One region of the Streptosporangium sp. NPDC023825 genome, then DNA from elsewhere that is predicted to be linked to it. Evidence: riboswitches for the same ligand, from Rfam matches in the RefSeq annotation. Region 1 holds a riboswitch; each other region holds the start of a gene.
The links. A riboswitch is a leader RNA that binds a small molecule or an ion and turns the genes downstream of it on or off. The one in region 1 is predicted to bind cyclic di-AMP.

Region 1 (7,770 bases):
CTGCGCGCTGGCGGTGTCCCTTTTCAGCCAGCGCGCCTGCCGATAATGAGCAGACCGTAGAACATGATGCTTCGGAGTCTGCCATACGCCGACACCATCTGACACATCGATCTCAGGATCCGAGACCCGCGGCGTGTCGGCGCGACCCGGGCACAGGCCGGGCGGGACCCCGGGCACAGGCCGGGTGAGACGCCGGGCACAGGCTCGCACCCGGGCCGGAACAGGCCGGACAGGACCCGGACACGACCTCGAATCACCCTCCGCCGCCGTCCGGCACCGGCGAGAATGGGCCCCATGAAGGCGACTTATCTCGACCCCACCGTGGGGCAGTATCTGCTCGCGCACACCACCCAGCCCGACGACGTCCTCGACGCGCTCGCGCTCGAGACCCGCGAGCTGACCGGCAACAACGCGTCGATGCAGATCTCCCCCGACCAGGGGCGCTTCCTCACCATGATCGCCCAGCTCGGCGGCGCCAGGAACGCGGTGGAGGTGGGCACCTTCACCGGCTACTCCTCCATCTGCCTGGCCCGCGGGCTCGCCCCGGGCGGCGGGCTCACCTGCTTCGACGTGAGCGAGGAGTGGACGGCGATCGCCCGGAGTTACTGGGACAAGGCGCGGGTCGCCGACCGCATCGAGCTGAGGATCGGCCCCGCGGCCGAGCGGCTGCGCGAGCTTCCCGAACACCCGGCCGTCGACCTGGCGTTCATCGACGCCGACAAGGTCAACTATCCCGTCTACTACGAGATCCTCATGTCACGCCTGGCCCCCGGCGGGGTGATCCTCGTCGACAACACCCTGTGGAGCGGCCACGTCGCCGATCCCAGCAGGGACGACGAGACCGTCAGGCACATCCGCGAGTTCAACGACATGGTCAGCGCCGACGGGCGGGTCACCTCGATCATGCTCCCCATCGCCGACGGCCTCACCATGATTCGAAAGCACTGACGAGAACTTTCCCGGATCGCGGGCGCGCGGAAATCTTTTCCATTACTTTAAGTGATGTGACCAACACGTTGCGCCCACCCGCCTGGAGGGAAGGATGACCGCATGGGAATGCTCATGGAGAGATCGATCGCCTACCAGATCACAGACAGGGAAGAGCTCGAACGGCTCTATCTGGAACTCGTCGAACGATTTGAGAAGCATCGAATCGAGATCGTCAACGGTCGGATCGTGGTGAGGGAGATGCCCACGATCGCCCATGCCGATGTCGTTTACTACCTGATGGCGCAGCTCATACCTTTCTCGATGGAGAAAGGATGGCGCGTCTACCCGGAAGCCAAGCTCCTCCTGCAGATACAAGCGGATCGCTTCGAACCCGACCTAATCGTCGTTCCGCCGAATCCGCCCCTCTGGGATCCCAGCCACGTGTACGCCAACGCCACACTGCTGGTCGCCGAGGTCGTCTCCCCGAGCAGCGTTCACGATGACCATGTGGTCAAGCCCCGGGCCTGCGCGCTCGCGGGAGTTCCGCTCTACCTGGTCATCGACACCTTCGCGAACCGGTTCAGGTTACTCAGCCGACCGGGTCCGGAGGGTTACGCCGACGAGGTCACCGAGTCGCTGGGCAAGCCTCTTGAGCTCCCCGCGCCCTGGAACCTCACGATCGACACCGGCAAGCTGATCGAGGGATAGATCCGCCCCGCAGGAGGCCCGGCCGGGTGGGAGACCGGGTATCCACCGCACGGGACCGGCCGCCCCTTCGGCCGACCGGTCCCCGCGGACCTCCTCGTACGGGACTAGCAGATCTTGTGGACCCAGCTGTGCGGGTCGGGGCGGGATCCGTACTGGATGCCCACGAGTTCCTCGCGGATCTTCGAGGTGACGGGCCCCTGGGTGCCGTCGCCGACCGTCCAGGCGCGGTCGGCGCCCTTGACCGAGCCGACCGGGGTGACCACCGCGGCGGTGCCGCAGGCGAAGACCTCGGTGAGCTCGCCCGTCTCGCAGCCCCGCTGCCACTCCTCGACCGACAGGCGCCCCTCCTCGGCGTGGAGGCCGAGGTCGGAGGCGAGGGAGAGGATCGAGTCGCGGGTGATGCCGGGCAGGAGCGTTCCGGTGAGCGCCGGGGTCAGCAGGCGGTCGCCGTAGACGAAGAACAGGTTCATCCCACCCATCTCCTCGACGTAGCGGTGCTCGCCCGCGTCGAGCCAGACCACCTGGTCGCAGCCCTGCTCGACGGCCTGGCGCTGGGCCACGAAGGCCGCGGCGTAGTTGCCGCCGCACTTGGCGAAGCCGGTGCCGCCGGGGGCCGCGCGGGTGTACTCGGTGGAGAGCCAGACCGTGACGGCCTTGCCCCCGCCGAAGTAGGCCGCCGCCGGGGAGGCGATGACCATGTACTTGTAGGTCCTGGACGGGTAGTTGACTCCGAGCATCGGCTGCGTCGCGATCATGAAGGGGCGCAGGTAGAGGCTGTGTCCCTGGGTGGTCGGCACCCACTCGCGGTCGGTCTGGACGAGCAGTTCCAGCGACTCGACGAACGTCTCCTCGGGCAGCTCGGGCATGGCCATCCGCACCGCGGAGGTGTTGAAGCGCGCGGCGTTGGCCTCGGGCCGGAAGGTCACGATCGTGCCGTTCTCCTGGCGGTAGGCCTTGAGCCCCTCGAAAAGCTCCTGCGCGTAGTGGAAGACCGACGTCGCGGGGTCGAGGCTGAGCGGGCCGTACGGCATGAGCCTGGCGTCGTGCCAGCCCCGCCCCTCGGTGTAGTCGATCGAGATCATGTGGTCGGTGAAGACCTGGCCGAACCCCGGGCTCGCCATTACCTGCTCGCGCTCTGCCGCGGTGCGAGCGTGGTCGGAGAGCTGCACGTCGAAGCTGAGCTTCTGAGCGGTGGTCATCGCACGGATCCTTCTCTTGGTGTCTGGCTTACCCTTGGGTCCATTCTGCGTCGGACCGGGTAACGGGAAACTACTCCATCTATGCCGAAAACCGGCAGTGCTGGAGAAACAAAAACGCACCTGGCGGCTCGGGTGAGCCGCCAGGCGCGTCGGGGTCGAGGAGGGCGGCTTCCTCAGCCGGCTACTCGGGCGGTGATGTCGTCGCCGATCTCGCGGGTGGTCCGGCCCGCCTTGCCTGCCGGCCGCTCGGCCAGGTCGCCGGCGACGGCCCGCTCGACCCTGGCGGCCTCGGCGGCCATGCCCAGGTGGTCGAGGAGCATGGCGACCGAAAGGATCGTGGCTGTCGGGTCGGCCTTGCCCTGGCCCGCGATGTCGGGGGCGCTGCCGTGGACCGGCTCGAACATGCTCGGCGCGGTGCGGTCGGGGTTGACGTTGCCGCTGGCCGCCAGGCCGATGCCACCGGCGATCGCCGCGCCGATGTCGGTGAGGATGTCGCCGAAGAGGTTGTCGGTGACGATCACGTCGAAGCGCTCGGGCTGGCTGACGAAGAACATCGAGGCCGCGTCGACGTGGCAGTAGTCGGTCTGGACGTCGGGATACTCCAGGCCGACGCGGTCGAAGGTGCGGGCCCAGAGGTCGCCGGCGTAGGTGAGCACGTTGGTCTTGTGGACCAGCGTCAGCTTCCTGCCGGGGCGGCCCAGCGCCTTGTCGAAGGCGTAGCGCACGACGCGCTCGACGCCGTGGGCGGTGTTCAGCGACTCCTGGGTGGCGATCTCGTGCGGCGTGCCCCGGCGCATGACGCCGCCCGCCCCGGCGTACGGGCCCTCGGTGCCCTCGCGGACGACGACCATGTCGATGTCCTCGGGGCGGGCCCTGCCCAGCGGCGTCTCGACGCCGGGGAAGAGCTTGACCGGGCGGAGGTTCACGTAGTGGTCGAGCTGGAAGCGGAGCTTGAGCAGCAGGTCGCGCTCCAGGATGCCCGGGGGCACGCTGGGGTCGCCGACCGCGCCGAGCAGGATCGCGTCGTATCCGCGCAGCTCGTCGAGGACCGGGTCGGGCAGGGTCTCGCCGGTCTCGTGGTAGCGCTTGGCGCCGAGGTCGTAGGTGGTGGGCTCCACCTTCGTGCCGACCGCTTCGAGGACCTTCAGCCCTTCGGTGACGACCTCGACTCCGATTCCGTCCCCGGGGATGACCGCCAGGCGAATGTTACGCGAATCCATGCAGGCACCTTACCGGTCCGTCTCGGTGATCGAACACCGGTCTCACTCTCCGGACACATCCGCCCGGAGAGACGTTTGATCGTTTTGTCCGTCTTTGCTTGGTATTGACCGTTTCGTGAGGTTTCGTTATGGTCCTCCCAATCACGTCGATGCCTAATCCGTACGGGCCGTCCCCTTACCGGGCCCGCACGGAGCCGGGGAACCACTCTTTACGGGATCTACCGGACCCCGGGCACCCCGCTCCTCCCCCGGAGCGCGTTCCCGGCCGTTCATCAGGTGGATTCCTTGGGGCGAATCAGCGCGTTCTCGCGCCGTAGGGCGGCCTCCACGCCCGAGCCCGACAGCTCACCCGGCCGGCCTTATGGAAGGAATCACCCTGTCCGGCACAGTTCTCCCCCGCGTCCTGTCCATCTCCGCCTCCATGATCGTCGCCGGCGCCGCGGTGTGCGCGACCTCGACCGCCGCCCTGGCCGCGTCCCCGCCCCCCGCCCCCGGGCCCGCCGCGCTCAACACCCCCGCACTGAAGGACGCGCTGAAGGCCGCGGCCGTCAAGCCCGCCTGGCAGAAAGCCGTGAAGTGGGCCATGTCCAAGCGCGGAACGCCCTACGTCTGGGGCGGCACCGGCAACGGCGGCTTCGACTGCTCCGGCCTGGTGCTCCGCGCCTACGGCGCCGCCGGGATCAAGCTCCCCCGCGTCACCAACGACCAGTACGCCGCCTTCTCCAAGAAGATCGCCTGGAAGAATCTCAAGCCCGGTGACCTGGTCTTCTTCAGCGGCCTCGGCCACGTCGGCATGATCACAAAGCCCGGCTACATGGTTCACGCCCCGCAGACCGGCGACGTGGTCAAGGAGGAGAAACTCGACTCCTGGCGCCGCGACTCCTTCGCCGGCGCGGTGCGCCCCGACCCGCAGGGGGTTCAGCTGACCAAGCGGGTCGAGCTCGCGACCGAAGCCGTGCCCGGCGGATGAGACACGCCGGCGGATCACCGCCGGGAGGCCGTGGAGACCCCGGCGGCGGCGAGAACGGGTTCAGCGGGTGGGAGCACCGCCGTTGTCCCTGCGGTCCAGAGCGGTCTGGAGCGCGTCGATGGCCTCGTCCTCGGTCTCCTCGGGACGGTTCCAGGGATACATGTCGTACATGGCGAATCTCGTCTCGGTCGCATGCCTGCAAGGAAGGTGGTCGAGACTCCGGTCGGGACTCCGACCAGGCCTGATGTCGCGGGTCCGGATCACGGACCGGCGGCGGGGGCTGGGAGCCGGCACGCGCCACGACACCGCGGCGAGTCGCCGGCCTGCCCCTGTCAGGCCTCGCCGCGGCAGGTAGGAATTACGAGAACCTGGCGCATTTCACTTCAGGCTACCCGGCCGCGGGAAAACCGTCTCGCCCGGCGTACACACTTCTCACATGCTGAGACGAGATGTGGCCGCCGTCCCGGTCTCCGGGGCGGCGGCCACATCGGCGGTACGGCTAGTCGGCCAGGTCGACCGAGCGACCGCTGTCGGCGCCGATCTCCGAGCCGATCTGGTCGATCACCTCGGCCGGGATGGCGGTGTCGACGGTGAGCGCGATGAGCGCCTTGCCGCCCTTGGCGTCACGGGCCACCTGCATCGAGGCGATGTTGATCGAGTGGTCGCCGAGGATGCGGCCGACCACGCCGACGATGCCGGGGCGGTCGGTGTAGGTGAAGAACGACAGGTGGTCGGTCGGCTCGATCTCCATCTGGTAGCCGTTGACCTCGACGATCTTCGTGATCTGCCTCGGCCCGGACAGGGTGCCGGAGACCGAGACCGCGCGGCCGTCGGCGAGGACGCCCCGGACCGTCACGACGTTGCGCCAGTCGGGGCTGTCGGAACTGGTGATCAGCTCGACCGACACGCCGCGGTCCTTGGCCAGCAGCGGGGCGTTGACGTAGGTGACCGAGTCCTCGACCACGTCGGTGAAGACGCCCTTGAGCGCGGCCAGCTCCAGCACGCGGACGTCGTGGGAGGCGATCTCGCCGCGCACCTCGACGTCGAGCTTGGTGGCGACCTCGCCCGCGAGGGCGGTGAACACCCGGCCGAGCTTCTCGGCCAGCGGCAGGCCCGGCTTGACGTCCTCGGCGACGGCGCCGCCCTGGACGTTGACCGCGTCCGGCACGAACTCCCCGGCGAGCGCGAGCTTCACGCTGCGCGCGACCTGGGTGCCGGCCTTCTCCTGGGCCTCGTGGGTGGAGGCGCCCAGGTGCGGGGTGACGACGACCTGGTCGAGCTCGAAGAGCGGGCTGTCGGTGACCGGCTCCTTCGGGAACACGTCGATGCCGGCGCCGGCGACGCGGCCCTCCTTGATCGCGGAGTAGAGGGCGTTCTCGTCGATGATGCCGCCGCGGGCGACGTTGATGAGGCGGACGTTCGGCTTGACCGTGTGGAGCTCCCTGTCTCCGATGAGGCCGATGGTCTCCTTGGACTTGGGCAGGTGCACCGTGATGAAGTCGGCCTCGCTCAGGGCCTCCTCCAGCGAGACCAGCCGGACGCCCATCTGCGCGGCGCGGGCCGGCTGCAGGTAGGGGTCGTAGGCGATCAGCTCGACGCCGAACGGCTGGAGGCGCTGAGCGACCAGCTGGCCGATCTTGCCGAGGCCGAGGATCGCGACGACCTTCTCGTCGAGCTCCACGCCGGTGTACTTCGAGCGCTTCCACTCGCCGCCCTTGAGCGCGGAGTGCGCCTGGGCGACGTTGCGGGCGGAGGCGAGGATCAGGGCGACGGTGTGCTCGGCGGCGCTGGTGATGTTGGAGGTGGGCGCGTTGACGACCATGACACCGGCCTTGGTGGCGGCCTCCACGTCGACGTTGTCCAGACCGACGCCCGCGCGGGCGACGACGCGGAGCCGGGGCGCGTTGGCGATCGCCTCGGCGTCGACCTGCGTGGCGCTGCGCACGATGAGCGCGTCCACGTCGGCGAGGGCGGGCAGGAACTGGGCACGGTCGGCGCCGTCGGTGTGGCGGACTTCGAAGTCCGCGCCCAGAACCGCGAGACCGGCCTCGGAAAGTTCCTCAGCGACCAGTACGACGGGCTTGTTCACAGGCTGGATCCTTACTAGACGGTGAGGGGTGCACGGACCTCACGTAGTCTATCGGCGCTTGTGAACGCGTTCACGAGTGTCCCGCGATCCGAGACGCCCCACGCCGGCCAGGACGCTCCCGGAGGCACCGGAGACACCCGCGAGGCGCGAGGGGGCTTCGGGGCCCAGGAGGCGGTTACCCGTCCTTGACAGATCTCATGCACCCAAAATTCAAGTTGGTATTGATCCCAGGAAAACTTCGCGATTACCCTGATAAGCCGTGGTCCACTACCTATCGTTCCTCATATGAGCATCGGGAACCCCGCTCTCGGCAACGTGCTCGCGCAGCACGGCGATCCGCACCGGCTGCTTGCGGCGCTGGCCGAATGGGGACTCCTGGTTGCCGTGCGACCCGACCGTTCCGTCGTGCTCGGCACGACCCAGGCCGGTGATCGTGTCCTGCTCGGGTACACCTCGGCGGACACCTACGCGCGGCACCGTGGCAGCCACTCGCTGTCGGCGTGCGACGCCGACACCATCCTCGACATCCAGCGGGTCACCGGCGTGCGGGAGATCGTGATCGACGCGGCGGGCCCGGCGGCCGCGGCCGTGCCGATCGAGGATCTCCAGCGCTACCTGCTCTCGACACGCAGCGGCCCCACGCCCGCGCTGTCG
Region 2 (7,770 bases), on a different contig from region 1:
TCTCGAACATCTCGTCGCTCCTCACAGAGCGGTCAGGCAGGTCCGGGATATCCGAGCCCTGTCATCCCGCATGGTAGCCCCGACCCGGCGACCGCTCTATGCAGAAGACGTTCCCCGAGAGCAGGGCGTTCACCCTCCATCCAACTACTTACGAGGGGTGGGATGTTCCCGCTACGCCGCAAGCGAACGACGTTTGTCTGTCGGCGAAACGCATCATGCGGTCATGGCCGCCACCGGACCCCACCGTGACCGCCATAACCGCATGATTCACTCGATCTGCTGCACCGATCTAGTGAGCCGCTTCGTACTGCTCGACGATCTTGGAGGCGATTCGACCGCGCTCGCTGACATTGAGGCCGTGAGACTTCGCCCACGCCCGGATGTCGGCGCTCTTCTCTCGCGTAAGCGCCCGCGCTCCGCCTGCACGGCGGCGACGGGGAGCCAGGGCGCCGGACCGGCGGGCGCTCTGCACGAAAGGCGACAGGGAGTCACGGAGCTTCTTCGCGTTAACGTCACTCAGGTCAATCTCATAGCTGGTGCCGTCAATCGCGAAGGCGACAGTCTCATTGGCCTCGCCCCCATCGAGGTCGTCGATGAGAATCTCCTGGATCTGCTTGGCCATCTACACAATCCTTTCGCGGGTATTGTTTCATTCGCAAGCTAAACATATACCCGCGATCGAAGAGCGGCAATTCCAGGAGCCCGGCGATTCTCACAGGCAACCGAGACTCGCAGTCGAGCCTCCTGTGGATCAGCTCTTCTGCGACTCCGGGCCGGGCCGTTTTGCCGGACGCCGGCCGGCGGCTTCACTCCGAAGTAGCTTGACGACTCCGAAGATGAAGGCCCCGCCGACGATCGCCGGGGGTATCAACGCGGACAATACGTCGTACATTCGTCCTCGCTCCGCACCGTGGTGGCTTTCTGGGGACCATGGAAATGTGGCGACGACTCCTGGGCCGCGCAGGCACGCCCGATCGGTCTGGAACCGCCCACAGATGACCATAGCGCCACCGGCCGGCGACACGTGTCAGCAGGGGCGACCATGTCCGTCTCTCTCCAGCCTAATGCTTCTCTCCAGCCGCCTTACCGGTTGCGGTCGTAAAGCCGCGAGGAAAAACCGACAGGGCGATCTGGTGATCATCGCCGTCTCCGTAATACCAATGCCCGCTGGGTTCCCGGCCGCCGCACCATCGACCTCATCGCGACGAAACCCCTGTTGAGAGGGCTGGCCCGCCGGGACGAACGGCACCTTGCCGTGGAGCCGGAGATCGCCGCGAGCGGGTTCGTCACGGGAATGCCCTCCGTCGGCGGAACGCCCGGACGGAGAGTCGCTCGCTTCATCACCCCGGTGTGAGCCGATGTGACGCAAGCGTATGGAACAAGACGGATCTTCAACACTTTCTCGCCAAGAGTACGACCCGCTCTGGCACGGAGTACATAGTCGTAGACCGTATAACCACCAAACACGATGGGCCCCTAGGACAACCCCGCCAACACCACGCGTCCCCGATCCGGATCCGCAAGAAGGCCTTCACCGGCCGTCCCGAACGCGCCGCGGAAGGCGAAGAAGAGAATCCGGCACGGGATCGCCGAGGATGCCGGAGGCACGACGGATCGACCATTCGGTGAGTAGTGCGCGAACCCCCGACGGCGGCGGATCCGGCATTGACGCCTCATAGGAGACCCACGGGCGCCGGTGAGCCCGTTGTGGGCACCGTACGCGAATATTCCGACGCGCGGGGCGAGACTCGGTCATAAGTTCCCCCGCGTTGCCCGGGGCGTGGCAAATGGTTTTGCCCTTCCGTGACCCGGGCCCCGGGACCCATACGGTGCCCCTAACGCCCCTCGTTTTCTTGCCTGTACGCGAAAACGGGGCCGGCGGTTCAACCGCCGGCCCCGTTATTCGGGGAACTACTTGATCTTGACGACGACCGTCTCGGCCACCTTGTCGTGCAGGGTCTGATGCAGCGGCTTGTCCCACAGCTGCCACAGGATGTTCACGAGGTAGAAAATGCTGGCCACGTATGTCAGGACCGGGACTCCGTACAGGGCGTAGGGCCCCCAGAGCACACCGGCACGCTTGAGCGCCACGTTGGAGCTGAGCCCACCGGGCGGCAGGGCCCCGCCGACCGGCACGACCTTGATGCCCATGACCATCTTGCCGACCGTCTGCCCGCCCCGGCTGAGCATGAAGAACTCGTAGGCCACATAGATGGCCCCGGTGAGCAGCGAGCTGAGGATTGCGGCGAGGACGTAGCCGGTCCCCCCCGTGGAGACACCCGTCTCCATGTTGAAGGCGAAGGGCGTCACGACGATGGCGGCGATCACCGCGTTGATGATGAGAAGCGGGATCACCAGGATGATCCCGTCGATGATCCTCGCCAGCAGGCGCTGCCACCACTCGGCGAGCGGGGCGGGAGCCCCGGGAGGACCGCCGTAGGGCTGGCCGTAGCCCTGCTGCCCGTACGCGGGCTGCTGGTGGCCGTAGCCCTGCTGCCCGTAGTCGGACTGCTGGCCGTAACCGGGCTGCTGGCCGTACTGCTGCTGCCCGTAGTCGGGCTGCTGGCCATAGCCCGGCTGGGGCTGCTGCTGCCCGTATCCGGGCTGCTGGCCGTACCCCTGCTGCTGGCCGTACCCCTGCTGCTGGCCGTAGCCCTGCTGCTCGTGGGAGGACTGCTGGCCGTAACCGGGCTGCTGGCCGTATCCGGGCTGCTGCCCGTACGCGCCGGTCCCGCCCTGCTGGCCGTACCCCTGCTGCTGGCCGTAGCCCTGCTGCTCGTGGGAGGACTGCTGGCCGTATCCAGGCTGCTGCCCGTACGCGCCGGTCCCGCCCTGCTGGCCGTACCCCTGCTGCTGGCCGTAGCCCTGCTGCCCGTAGTCGGGCTGCTGGCCGTAACCCTGCTGCTGGCCGTATCCGGGCTGCTGCCCGTACGCGCCGGTCCCGCCCTGCTGGCCGTATCCGGGCTGGCTCTGCCCTGGGCCGGTGTTCGGCTGTGAGGCCTCCGACCTGTACCCCACGACTGTCACGTCAGGGTCGAGTTCGCCAGGGGCTCGACCCGCGTTGTACTGTCCGTAATCCGGCTGCCCCGACGGTGTGCGATCGCGGTCGGGATCATCCTGTGGATACGGCGGCTGTCCGGTGCTCACCGCGTCACCTCACTTAGACTGCGCATGTGGCAAATGTCAGACGCACATGCATGCTGCTGCACAAGGTATCGACATAGGTATCAACAGTCACCTTTCCGATCAGTCAGCTCTAAAGTCACCAGAGTCGGGCTCGCGTGTCAGGTGCAGCAGCATCCGGGTGTTTCCCAAGGTGTTGGGCTTGACGTGTTCCAGCTCGAGGAACTCCGCCACACCCTCGTCATAGGAGGCGAGAAGTTCGGCGTAGACCTCCGGGGCGACGGGCGTGCCCTGGATCTCCCGGAATCCGTGCCGGGCGAAGAACTCGACCTCGAAGGTCAGGCAGAAGACCCGCCGCAGGCCCAGCTCCGCGGCCGTGCGAATGAGCGCGGAGACGATCCGGTGGCCGATTCCCATTCCCCTGCGGGTCGGATCGACGGCGACGGTGCGGATCTCGGCCAGATCCTCCCAGAGGACGTGGAGGGCCCCGCAGCCGATCACCTCCCCCTCCGCGTCGGTGGCGACCCAGAACTCCTGGACGTCCTCGTACAGGGTGACGGTGGCCTTCTCCAGCAGGCGCCGGCCGGCACCGCCGTAGGTGTCGACGAGCCGCCTGACGGCCCGCACGTCCTGGGTGCGGGCGCGGCGGACCGTGATCTCGGCGCCCGCCCCCTGCCCGGGCGAACCCCGCTCCGCCCCCGCGGACCCGGCGCGCCGCTCCCCGTCGCCGGAGGCGCGAACGGCCGGCACGGGAGAATGCTCAGCAAGCTGCTCCATGACCGTTCAGCGTACGTCCTCACCGGTCTTCAATTACGGCTCACCCTTAACTCGCAGCTCGAAGACCGCACATGACCCTTGGCAGTCGCTTTACCACTCTCGGTGTGCGGCACCTCTCATGTGCCGCAGCTCACCTTTGGCACGGTCCCGGACCTGGGAAGACCTCCGCCACACCCGTCACACGAGAAGCAAAGGCAGCGTAATGGCCATGTTGATCATTTTGAGGTGTGATCTTTTCGTGACACCTCGGTTGCGAAACCTCTACTGAATTCGCAGTTCTGGTTGAGCAGGAACCACGGGTGCACTAATCTCCGTGCTCGATGTCAGAGACGTAAAAAGCCTGACCCGCCGAATCTCCCGCGGGGGAACCGGGGACCCACCACGTCCTCCGGGGTGAATCCGAGTGCCACCGGCGCACCCGGTAGGGCTGCCTCCGGCCCGAACCCGTCAGCTAACCCGGTAGGCGGCCGAGGAGAGGAGCCTGTTGGTGAAGCGCACGCGCGACCGCGGAGGAAAGCATTCGGGCCACGAGGCCCGCGCTCGAGGACGCGCGCCGCGAGGGCTGCGCCGTCGCATGGCGGTCGTCGGCCTGGCATTCGCCACCCTGACCCTCGGCACCCCGCTGGTGGCCGCCACCGCGGACCCCGAGCCCAGCCTCCAGCAGCTGGCCAAACAGGCCGAGAAGCTGCACCAGGAGATCGGCGTCCTCGCGGAGCGCTACAACGGCGAGCGGGTCAAGCTCAAGCAGGCCCAGCGGGCCGCCGAGAGCGCCAAGAAGACCCTCGCGTCGAGCGAGTCCGAGCTGGCCTCCCGTCGCACCAAGGCCACCCTCCTGGCGCAGAGCACCTACATGTCGGGCGGCCTGAACTCCGGGCTCGCCTTCACGCAGGCCACCGATCCCGACACCTTCCTCGACCAGGCCACCACCAACTACGCGCTCCAGCAGCAGCAGAGCGAGGAGGTCGCCCAGGTGAGCCGGGCGATCGAGGCCGCCGAGCGGGCCCAGGCCAGCGCCAAGGCCAGGACCGCGGAGGTCAAGAAGCTTCTGGCGGAGATCGACGGCAACCGGACCAAGATCGAGCGGTTGGTCGACCGGGTCGAGAGCGACCTGTTCAGCGAGGTGCGCACCAGGGCCGTCAGCAACAGGGGCGCCCGGGTGAAGACGAACGTGCCCATCGTCGGCAGCGGCAAGGCCGCGGAGGCCACCCGCTGGGCGCTCACCCAGCAGCTGAAGCCGTACGTCTGGGGCGCCGAGGGGCCCAACTCCTTCGACTGCTCCGGCCTGGTCATGTGGGCCTACCAGAAGGTCGGCATCAGCCTGCCGCACTACACCGGCGACCAGTGGACCGCGGGCACCCACGTATCCAGGAAAGAGCTGCGCCCCGGCGACCTGGTCTTCTTCTACAGCGACCTGCACCACGTCGGGATCTACATCGGCGCGGGCCTGATGGTCCACGCCCCCCAGACGGGTGACGTCGTCCACATCACCACGATCGACAACCGGCCCTTCGTCGGAGGCGTCCGCATCGCCGCCTGAACCGGCGTCGGCGACCGGGTCCGCGGGCGTGTCCGGCCCGCACGCGTGTCCGGCCCGACCTGCCGGACACGCGGCGGTGCGTCAGATCAGGCGGCGGCGGGCCGCCCAGGCCACGGCCTCGATCGCCGTGGCGACGCCGATGCGGTCGCAGATGCCCCTGAGCCTGCGCCTGACCGTCCGGCCGCTGATGTCGAGGCGACGCCCTACCCGATCGACCGTGACACCCTTGGCGAGCTCGGCCAGCAGCACGAGGTCGTCGTCGCTGAGACCGATATCGCTCATGCCCAGGGGGCTGTCGCCATGGCGTGAATCCACTTCTGGATATGCCATCAAGAGTCACTCCCCCCACTCTGGAAACCGGGTGCGAGACGCCGGAAATGAATACCGTCCGCCAGGAACGGTAAACGCCTTGTTCAAAGGTCGTCAAGTTCCACTCTTCATAGCGTGCGTCCAGTATTGACATAGCAGGCGCTACGTGAAGTACTCATGATATGTCAGTGCCTTTGCGGCTATGTCATGATCAAGCCCAGGCACGAGCCGGCAGGCGTCCCTGGCTGCGACGACCGAAGTCCTGGCAGAACAAGGTTTCGCCGGAACCGCCGCCCCGCCGGGCACCCCGAAGCCGCCCCCTCGGGGATCCGGCCCGCCCGCATTTCTCGGGAAAAATTGATCTCTTCCCGGCGACCATGTCCTCACCGCCTTGACGGCACACCACGGATAACGCGGAAATATGAGGGTCAAGAGTGGAGCTTTGCGGCATTCGCGAAGTGCCACGTGGCGACGACGGAACGTCCGGGCGATATTGGCCCTACTGGAAAGGGATTTCTGCACCATACGGAAATGCGTCCGATATTGCGCGGGATCATGGGTTCAACGGCCGTCTCCCACCCGCCGGGTGCGCCCGGGCGCCTCGGCCGCCTCCGCGGGGAACCACCCCGACCCGTGAGGGTCGGTGAGGGCGCTTCGCTCGGGGACCCCGGGGCGCTCGCACGGGGAACGGCCCGGAGACGGCCGGGGAACCGCTCCACCGCGACCCGGCCGCGCGGCTCGTGCTCCGGCTCGCGTCCACCGGCGCGGGACGGCCCGGGAAGGCCCGGGACGCGGGTCGGCGGAGGGGGCGGCGCGGCGCCGCCCGGTACGGCCGACCAGGCTCTCGGGCGCTCTCCCGGCCCGGCGCCCCACGGGATCCCGGCCGGATCACGCCCCGAGCCCGAGCGGTGACCGGGGTCGGCAGGGATCGCGTCCGGCCTCGTCCCCGGCGCGCGCACGGCCGGGGACCCGCCGCCTCCGCCCGGGGACCCGCCGTCGCCGCTCGCCGTCGCCGGGCGACGCCGCCCCTCATGGCGGTGGCACCGGGCCGTGGTGCCCGGCCCGGTGCCACCGTACGGGGATAACGTCCTCGCGCGCCGCCCGCCGGATTCAGCCGGTCGGCTTGACCAGCGGGAACAGGATGGTCTCGCGGATGTTCTTGCCGGTGAAGGCCATGACGAGGCGGTCGATGCCGAGCCCCATGCCGCCGGTGGGCGGCATCGCATATTCCAGGGCCGTGAGGAAGTCCTCGTCAAGCTGCATGGCCTCGACGTCGCCGCCCGCGGCGAGCAGGGACTGCTCGGTGAGGCGGCGGCGCTGCTCGACCGGGTCGACCAGCTCCGAGTAGCCGGTGCCCAGCTCGGTGCCGAAACCGATCAGGTCCCACTTCTCGGTGAGGAGCGGGTTGTCCCGGTGGGTGCGGGCCAGCGGGGAGGTCTCCAGCGGATAGTCCATGACGAACGTGGGCTGGACGAGCGTGTGCTCGACGAGGGCCTCGAAGATCTCCTGGACGAGCTTGCCCTGACCCCACTTGGCGTCCCAGTGGATCTCTCGCGCGTCCGCGAGCTTGCGGACGTGCTCCAGGGGCGTCTCGGTGGTGACCTCCTCGCCCAGCGCCTCGGAGACCGACCCGTACAGGGTGATCCGAGGCCACTTCGCCAGACCGAGGTCGATCTCCTGGCCCTGGTGGACGACCACGGAGTGGCCGAGTGCGGCCAGCACGGCCCTCTGGATCATCCGCTGGGTCAGGTCGGCGATGTCGTTGTAGTCGAGATACGTGCCGTACGCCTCCAGCATCGTGAACTCGGGGTTGTGGGTGGAGTCCGCGCCCTCGTTGCGGAAGTTGCGGTTGATCTCGAAGACCTTCTCCAGACCGCCGACCACCAGCCGCTTGAGGTAGAGCTCGATCGCGATGCGGAGGTAGAGCTCCATGTCGTACGCGTTGATGTGGGTCTTGAAGGGCCTCGCCGTGGCTCCGCCGTGGATCGGCTGGAGCATCGGCGTCTCGACCTCCAGGTAGCCCT
Region 3 (7,770 bases), on a different contig from region 1:
GCGCCGTCGCCACGGGCCCGGCGTCTCGCCCCGCACCGCGGGCCGCCGCTCCCGGGAAGGGCGCGGGTCAGCGGCTGACGGCGTCCACCGTGCCGACCGCGTCGGCCGGGCGCAACAGGTCCAGGTCGGAGCGGCGGGGGAGGCTCTCCCAGTCGCCGTCGGCGGTGACGGCGAAGGCCCCCGCGGCACAGGCCGTGGCCAGCCGCCGCTCGGGGGTCGCCCCGGCGAGGGTCTCGGCGATCCAGCCCGCGGCGAAGGCGTCCCCGGCGCCCACCGGGTCGAGCTCGACGACCCGGTAGGGCTCCGCGTGCCGTACGGCGCCGTCGGAGAGCTCGATCGCGCCGAGGGCGCCGCGCTTGATGAGGACGTGGCGCGGGCCGAGGGCCGACAGGGCTCCGGCCAGGGTGAGCGGGTCGTCCCCCTCGACGACCAGCCGGGCCTCGGCCTCGGTCGCGAACAGGACGTCCACGGAGGCGACGGTCTCGCGCAGCGCGGCGGACGCCTCGGCGGGCGTCCACAGGGCACGGCGGTAGTTGACGTCCATCGACACGATCGCGCCCGCGTCGCGAGCCTCGGCGATCGCGGCCCGCACCGCCTCGGCGGCGGACGCCGACAGCGCGAGCGTGATGCCCGTGACGTGCAGCACGCGTGCCGAGCGGATCAGCGAGACGTCCAGGTCGGAGGGGCACAACCGGGATCCGGCGCTCGCCGAGCGGTAGTAGCGCACGTCGACCATCTCGGCCGTGCGCCTGCTTTTGATCATCAGGCCGGTGGGCGCCCCGGGGTCGACCCGCATCCCCCGCACGTCGACGCCCTCGCCGGCCAGTGTCGAGCGCAGCAGCTCGCCGAACTCGTCGGCGCCCACCCTGCCGATCCAGGCCGTGCGCCCGCCGAGGCGGGCGACGCCGATGGCCACGTTCGACTCCGCGCCGCCCACGCCGAGCCCGAAGTCGCGGGCGTGCCTGAGCGGGCCGGTGCGCCGCGCGGTGAACAGCGCCATGCTCTCACCGAGCGTTACCAGATCAGTCATGGAAAGCGGGTCCTTAAGGAGTCGGCGGGCGGGCTTCGTCGGTCAACGGGTCGACCCGGGCTTTCCGGAGTCGGTCAACGGGTCGACCCGGGCTTTCCGGAGTCGGTCAACGGGTCGACCCGAGCTTTCTGGAGATGCGCAGGGCCGTCTCGGCCACCAGGGGACCTAGGTCCCGCACCCGCGCGGCGGTGATCCGGGAGGTGAGACCCGAGATGGAGATCGCCGAGGTGGCGACGTCGTTGTGGTTGAAGATCGGTGCCGCGACGCAGCGCACCTCGGGCTCGTTCTCGCGGTCGTCGACCGAGTAGCCCCGCTGCCGGATCCGGCCCAGCTCGGCGCGCAGGCGCGCGGCGTCGGTGATGGTGTACCGGGTGACGTGCGGCATCCCGGCGGCCACGATCTCCTCGACGGCCTCCTCCGGCTGCCAGGCGAGGATCGCCTTGCCCACGGCGGTGCGGTAGACGGGATTGCGGCTGCCGATGCGCGAGGCCATGCGCACGTTGGTCTCGTTCTCGACCTTGTCGATGTAGACCACGTCGGGCGGGTCGTAGACCACGAGGTGGACGGTCTCCCCGGCCTCCGCCATCAGGCGGTGCGACTCCTCGGCGGCCACCGTCCGCAGGTCGAGGGTGGCCAGGTAGGCCTGCCCGAGGTGCAGGGCGCCGCTGCCCAGCCGGTAGGCGCCGCTCCTGCGGTCACGCTCCAGGAGCCTGGCCTCGATGAGCGGGGCGGCCAGCCGGAGCACCGTGCTCTTGGACATGTCGAGCGCCTCGGCGAGCCGGGTGAGCGACAGGCCGTGGCCCGCGCCCGCGTGGTCGCGTACGTGCCCGAGGACGGCGAGGGCACGTCGGAGCGAGGCCGACTGGTTGCGTTCCGGGGCGGGCTCACTCATCGCGGCTTCCCATTGTGATCCGGCAATCGAATACCTGGTCAAGGTAGGCGAGTACACCGTCCTGCGGCCACTTTGCAGCACAACGTTCTGCACTGCACAACAAACCGTGGCCGACCTGCCGGGCGGGACGGCGGAGGACGGGCACCCGCCCGGTTCCGTTTCTCCCCACTACCGATAATTTTTGCCTGGACCAGGGCAGAACTGTCCCTCGGGATGGTTGACAGGCCAAAATTGGTCCGTGGTCAGGATCGGATCGGTAGAGATGAGCGATTGCGAGAGCGAGCGACTTCCGCCAGTTCTGGGCCAGCTGTTCGCCGATGGAGCCGACGGGAGCGAGGACGGCGACGGGCTCGGCGGGGGCGGCGGCCGGAGGCTCTCGGTGGAGCTGCCGCCGGGGGACGTGGTGTGGCCCGACCCCGGTTACGCCCAGCTCGCCGTCCGTCGCCGTCCGGCGTTCTGGCTCAGCGAGGTGGCGGTCTCCGGCGAGTACTGGGCGCGGTTGAGGGCCCAGCACGAGCGGTCGGGCCTGTGGCCGGTGCTGCTGGAGGACTCAGTCCAGCCCTGGTCGGCCGGCCAGATCGCCCCGGACACGGCCGGTCAGATCGACAACTACCACGCCGCCGCGTTCATGGCCGAGGTCTGGTCCGACTGGATCGCCAAGGCCAACCTCGACCAGCTGGAACTGCTCGACCCTTTCGGCCCCGAGTGTCCCGGCCCGGCCCCCTCGGGAAGGCTCGCCGCCGACCCCGGCGTGGTCGCCGACTGGTACGCCGGGCTGGTGGCCGAGCGCAGGACCCCTCTCGGGCTCGTCGCGGTCGAGCGCGGGGCCGACGCCCTCGCCGTCATGGGCTGGCAGGGCGCCCTGAACCACAACGAGTGGATGGTCCCGCTCGCGGCCGTCGTGCGGAGCTGGGAGGACAGGTTCGGGGTGCGGGTGGTCGGCATGGGTTTCAACACCCTCGACCTCAGCGTCGCCGCGCCCCCGACCACCTCCGAGCACGCCCTGCACGTCGCCGCGGAGCACTGGACGTTCTGCCCCGACAGCATCATCCAGGGGGCGGGGAACCTCATCGACTACGCCGAGCAGATCAAGGGCAGGAACGCCTGGTCGTTCTGGTGGGACTGAGCGGGACCGGGCGGGACCGGTTGGAACCTGGCGGAACCGGCCGGCCGGGGACGGTCCGCGGGACGGGCTCTCCTTGAACGGACCTTTGCGGGGCGGGACCTTGGGTGAACCTTCACGGGACGGGACGGGACGGGACGGGACCGGCCGGGGACGGGCCCGCGGGGCGGATGTTCCCCGTGTGGATCTCCGGGGGCGGGGCCCTGGAATGGGCTCCGGGACGGGGTTCCGGGGGTGGATCCCGAGATGGGGGAGACATCCGTGCTGGTAGGGCGGGTGTTGGCCTGGCGGGGCGATCGATGAGGCTTCCTTGAAGCTTGTAGGTAGATCTTCTGGGGTTTTCATGGTGTTTGCTTTGCTTTGTCCGGTTTGGGTGGGTAGTGTCCACAGTTATCGGTTGGCGACCTGCCCTTCACAAGAGGGAGCGGCCGGCCGACGTCGAATCCCGAGGGTCCCTCAGGGGCCCCGGAGCCGGGGAACCACGTTTCCGGGGTGAATCCGCCGCGACCACGCGGCGGTAGGGCAACTCCACCGCCCGAACCCGTCAGCTAACCCGGTAGACGAGATGGAGAGGAGATCCCCTCATGGATCACCGCGTTACCACGTCGGTGCAGCCCTTGTCCGTGCCGGCCACCTGAACTTTTCCCCCTTCCCCCCGTACCTTCTCGCCGCGCCCGATCGCGGCACCTTCCAGATCGTGCTCCGCGTAGCGATTGCCTGAGATTCCGGCTACGCCCCCTTTTCCGACGAGCGCGTCCCCGCCACCGCACCACTCCGGTGTGTCGCACGTGGCTGCCCCGTTCCCTCGCGAAAGAGCCTTTTCTCCATGCGTCCCATCTTTGGTTTGCACAAGAACGGCCTGAGCAAGTTCACCTGGCAGAAGAACAAGTCCCGCGGAAACCGCCTCGCCGCCGCCGCCCTGGTCGGCGCGAGCGTCCTCGCCGCCACCGGTGTCGCGGTGGCGCTGCCCACCTCCACCTGTTTCGCCGCCACCGCCGACCCCGAGGTCGGGGTGGCGAAGGCCAGCGCCGAGTCCGTCCTCCTCCAGGGCGCGACCACGGCCTCCTACTTCTGGGACGACTCCTCCGGCCGGGCCGGTGACACCGGGCTGCCCGCCAGCGGCCGGCCGATGCAGAAGGGCATGATCGCCAGCCCGAGCTGGCCCCTGCTCACCGAGGGTTACCTCATCTACAAGGGCAAGAAGGCCAAGTTCTTCGTCGGCGACCGCGGCCCCGGTTCCCCCTCGAACCAGGGCATCATGATCGACATCGACGCCAAGACCTTCGCCGACCTGACCGGTGGAACGTTCAACGCCAGCACGCTCGGCGTGGACGGCAACGGCGGGATGGGCCACATCGACATCCAGTACGTGGTCACCAAGTGGGGTGACGGTACGGGGATAAAGAACCACCCCGTCGCGTTCTCCACCGGTGCCTGGAGCCGCAGGGACACCAGCCCGGCCAAGCCTCCGACGGTCGTCTTCGCCAAGGCCCAGCAACTGGGGATAGGCGTGCAGACCCAGCCGGTGAGCGCGGCGGTGCGGCCGTGGGCCGGCAAGCCCAAGGTCATGGTCGAGCCCGCCTCCTGGCACGCCCCGGCCGGCGTGGCCGTCGCCGGTGCCCGCGCCGCCGAGATCGGCGCCGGGAAGAGCTGAGCCGGCGCCCTCCGGAGTCCTCCGCCGGAGTCCTCCGGGAACGCTCAGAAAAGACGCGGAAAGGACTCCGGTGCGGTCCGTGCCTCCCGGGGCGCGGACCGCACCGGAGGATCAGACTTCGAGCTTCTCCTCGATGCCGCGCAGGGTGTGCCGCGCGAGCGCGAGGTTGGCCCGGTTCCGGTCGAGAGCCAGGTAGAGGAACAGCCCTTTGCCGCTCCGGCCCGCGATCGGGCGGATCACGTGGTACTGCGTGCCGAGCGTGATGAGGATGTCCTCGATGCCGTCCTTGAGGCCGAGCGACTCCATGGTCCGCATCTTGGCCTTGACGACCTCGGTGTTACCCGCGGCCGCGATCTGGAGGTCGAGGTCCTTGGACCCGCCGAGCGCGCCCAGCGCCATCCCGCTGTTGTAGTCGACGACGACCGCGCCGACGGCACCGTCGATCGTCATCATCTCCTTGAGCGAGATGTCCATGTTGCCCATTGCTGTCTCCGATCACTGGGGTATCGATGTGCGCGAGCTGGCGGCGGCCAGCCTGGCCGCCGTCTTGCGGCCCTCCAGCCGGAGCAGCCCGAGGTTGGTCCCCGGGCGCGCCAGGACTGTGAGGACGATCTTGGGTCCGGCGGCGTAGAACGCCGCGTAGCCGTTGGTGCCGGAGATCAACGTCTCCTCGAAGGTGCCCTTGCCGGCCATGCTCGTCATCCGGCGGCTGAGGGCCAGCACCGCGGAGGAGAGCGCCCCGGTCTGCTCGGTGTCCCTTTCCAGGTCGCTCGCTATCGTCAGACCGTCGACGCTGCACGCGATGCTTCCGTTCACGTCGGGTATGCGTTCTCGCAGCGCCGCCATCTCGCGCCGTATCTCCTCACGCAGTTCCACCGGCATCCTCCTTCCGATCAGCTTCAGCGTCCGCAGCCTTATCGGCATGTGACCGGGCTCAAGTCGCTCAAGTCGCTCAAGTCATGGCCTCCAATGCGTTCCTGAGCCGGATGAGCAGGTTGACGTCGGCCGGGTCCCCGTTCGCCCTGGGGAGCCACTCCGAGGTCTCAGGAGAACCCGCGGCGGCCGCGGGGATCTCCGTGGCACCCCTCGTCCGCCTGGGCAGCGGGTCCGGCGCCCCGGGAGTCCCGGCGGTCCCGGGAGTCCCGGCAGTCCCGGGAGTCTCCGCCGGAGCGGGCTCCGGGAGGCGGAGCAGCCCGGACGAGGCGAGCTGCCGTACGGCGAGCAGTACCGAGTACGCGGGACGGCCCAGCTTGCGCGCCAGGTCGGCCGGGGTCGCCGTGCAGTCGGCTCCGACGAGCACCTCCCACTGGAGCGAGCTCAGCACCACCCGCTGGGCGCTGATGCGCCCCAGCGGGACGACCGGGAGCGTGTCCAGCTCCGCGGACGGCCAGGTCTGTTCCAACTGTGCCTTCCTTCGCTCGCACTCCCGGAGCAGGCCGGTCGCGTCGAAGTACCACTGCGGTCCGAGCCAGTGCAGCTCTCCCCGCCGGAACCTGGGCCGGTGCCCGGTGGCCTGCAGCAGGAAGTACGCGGCGTCGAGCACCGCGCTCAGCACGCAGAACTCCAGTTCCCCGCGGGTGAGCAGGCCCTGCGCGACCAGCTGCTCGCCCCCCGACGGCTGGGGGGTCCGCGCGTCCGGCGGCCGGCGTCCGGCGGCCTGCCTGACCTGACGTACGGCGTGGGCGGATATCCCGCGGCAGGCGCCCAGCAGGTCCTCCAGCCGGGGGGCCGCCGCGCTCTCGGCGTAGGTCACGCGACCGTCGGTGAGGTAGATGACCCCCGCCTTGCCGAGCCGCAGGGAACCGGTGGCGTGGTCGCCGGCGAGCCCGCTGAGGATGTTCTCGACGTTCGGCATGATTTCACGTCGATATCAGACGGCCGGAAAGGGCCTGGAGACGGTGGCGGGCCAGGGCCAGGTTCGAGCGTTCGAGATCGAGCCTGACATAAATGACCAGAGGGCCGTCGAAAAGCGTTTCCATCGGCCGCAGCAAATGGTGGCCGCCGTCCGTGGTGATGATCATGTCGCTGATCCGGACCGTACCGCCGGGTGAGGCGAAGGCGAGCCCGTCGAGGGTCGCGCGCAGGGTCTCGCTCAACCCCGCGGCCGATCTCTCCACGTCGGCGTGGCGGCTCGCACCGCCGGTGGCCACCGCGGTCCCGCTGGTCTGATCGATGAGGATCGCGTCCAGGGCGCCGGGGATGGCCATTACCTCAGTGAGGCAGTCTTCGATTCCGAGCACGTGCTCTCCCTCGCCAGCGACTTCAAGCGTCGCCCGGTCAGCGTAGGGAAATCCCTCGGTGACCGGCCTTCCTGGCTAGGGCTTTGATAGGAGAAGGCGTACGATTCTCCAACTGAGTAGGAAGTTATACACCCTGGATGGAAATCAACCCGTTGGCTCGTCGGTGATGAATGCCTTTTCGTCCGGCTTGAAAACAAGAATGTTCTTCACATAGGAATTCACCGCGGCGGGCAGGCCGACGTCGTTCCCGGCCTCCTCCGACATGTACCAGCGGTGGTCGAGCACCTCGTGGAAGAACTGGGCGGGCTCCAGCTTGCCCCGCATCTCCTGGGGCACGGCCAGCACCGTCGGCTGGAACACCTCGGCCAGCCAGCGGTGGGCCACGATCGCCTCGTCCTCGTGGCGGAGGCCGTGCGACACGCGGAAGGAGTCGAGGTCGTTGAGGAGGCGTCTGGCCTGGTTCTCCTCCACGTCCAGGCCGGTCAGCCGCAACAGCCTGCGCTGGTGGTGCCCGGCGTCCACGACCTTGGGCCGGACGATCAGCCGGCCGGTGCCCGCCTTGCGGCGGACCATCATCTCCGCGACGTCGAACCCCAGGGAGTTCAGCCGGCGGATCCGCTGGTCGATCATGTGCCAGTCGACCTCGTCGATGATGTCGTCGGAGGTGAGCTCGCTCCAGAGGCGGTGGTAGCGGCGGACGACCGAGTCGGCGACCTGCTCGGGGTCGATGGAGGGGTGCAGCAGCTCGCCCGCCTCCAGGTCGAGCATCTCGCCGAAGATGTTGGTGTGCGCGACGTCGATGTCGTACAGCCGCTGGCCCTCGCTGATCAT

Region 2: another riboswitch for cyclic di-AMP. It lies ahead of AB0G15_RS15450 (NlpC/P60 family protein); the one in region 1 lies ahead of AB0G15_RS28510 (C40 family peptidase).
Region 3: another riboswitch for cyclic di-AMP. It lies ahead of AB0G15_RS10590 (hypothetical protein); the one in region 1 lies ahead of AB0G15_RS28510 (C40 family peptidase).

What each region holds. Positions count from the first base shown of each region.
Region 1 is NZ_JBFAAE010000039.1:62,727-70,496, reverse strand. Features, by position in the region: gene AB0G15_RS28530 (O-methyltransferase) at 295-948, shown strand; gene AB0G15_RS28525 (Uma2 family endonuclease) at 1,051-1,638, shown strand; gene AB0G15_RS28520 (branched-chain amino acid aminotransferase) at 1,743-2,837, opposite strand; gene AB0G15_RS28515 (3-isopropylmalate dehydrogenase) at 3,011-4,057, opposite strand; cyclic di-AMP (ydaO/yuaA leader) riboswitch at 4,213-4,431, shown strand; gene AB0G15_RS28510 (C40 family peptidase) at 4,419-5,027, shown strand; gene serA (phosphoglycerate dehydrogenase) at 5,527-7,116, opposite strand; gene AB0G15_RS28500 (hypothetical protein) at 7,402-7,770, shown strand, end outside.
Region 2 is NZ_JBFAAE010000014.1:90,146-97,915, reverse strand. Features, by position in the region: gene AB0G15_RS15470 (ATP-dependent Clp protease ATP-binding subunit) at 1-10, opposite strand, end outside; gene AB0G15_RS15465 (Lsr2 family protein) at 290-622, opposite strand; gene AB0G15_RS15460 (RDD family protein) at 1,912-3,018, opposite strand; gene AB0G15_RS15455 (amino-acid N-acetyltransferase) at 3,247-3,900, opposite strand; cyclic di-AMP (ydaO/yuaA leader) riboswitch at 4,237-4,382, shown strand; gene AB0G15_RS15450 (NlpC/P60 family protein) at 4,475-5,437, shown strand; gene AB0G15_RS15445 (LuxR C-terminal-related transcriptional regulator) at 5,519-5,719, opposite strand; gene lysX (bifunctional lysylphosphatidylglycerol synthetase/lysine--tRNA ligase LysX) at 6,857-7,770, opposite strand, start outside.
Region 3 is NZ_JBFAAE010000008.1:177,203-184,972, reverse strand. Features, by position in the region: gene AB0G15_RS10605 (sugar kinase) at 68-1,030, opposite strand; gene AB0G15_RS10600 (IclR family transcriptional regulator) at 1,137-1,922, opposite strand; gene AB0G15_RS10595 (DUF4253 domain-containing protein) at 2,185-3,048, shown strand; cyclic di-AMP (ydaO/yuaA leader) riboswitch at 3,472-3,623, shown strand; gene AB0G15_RS10590 (hypothetical protein) at 3,872-4,699, shown strand; gene AB0G15_RS10585 (hypothetical protein) at 4,811-5,182, opposite strand; gene AB0G15_RS10580 (roadblock/LC7 domain-containing protein) at 5,195-5,581, opposite strand; gene AB0G15_RS10575 (hypothetical protein) at 5,652-6,554, opposite strand; gene AB0G15_RS10570 (roadblock/LC7 domain-containing protein) at 6,559-6,939, opposite strand; gene AB0G15_RS10565 (DUF4032 domain-containing protein) at 7,084-7,770, opposite strand, start outside.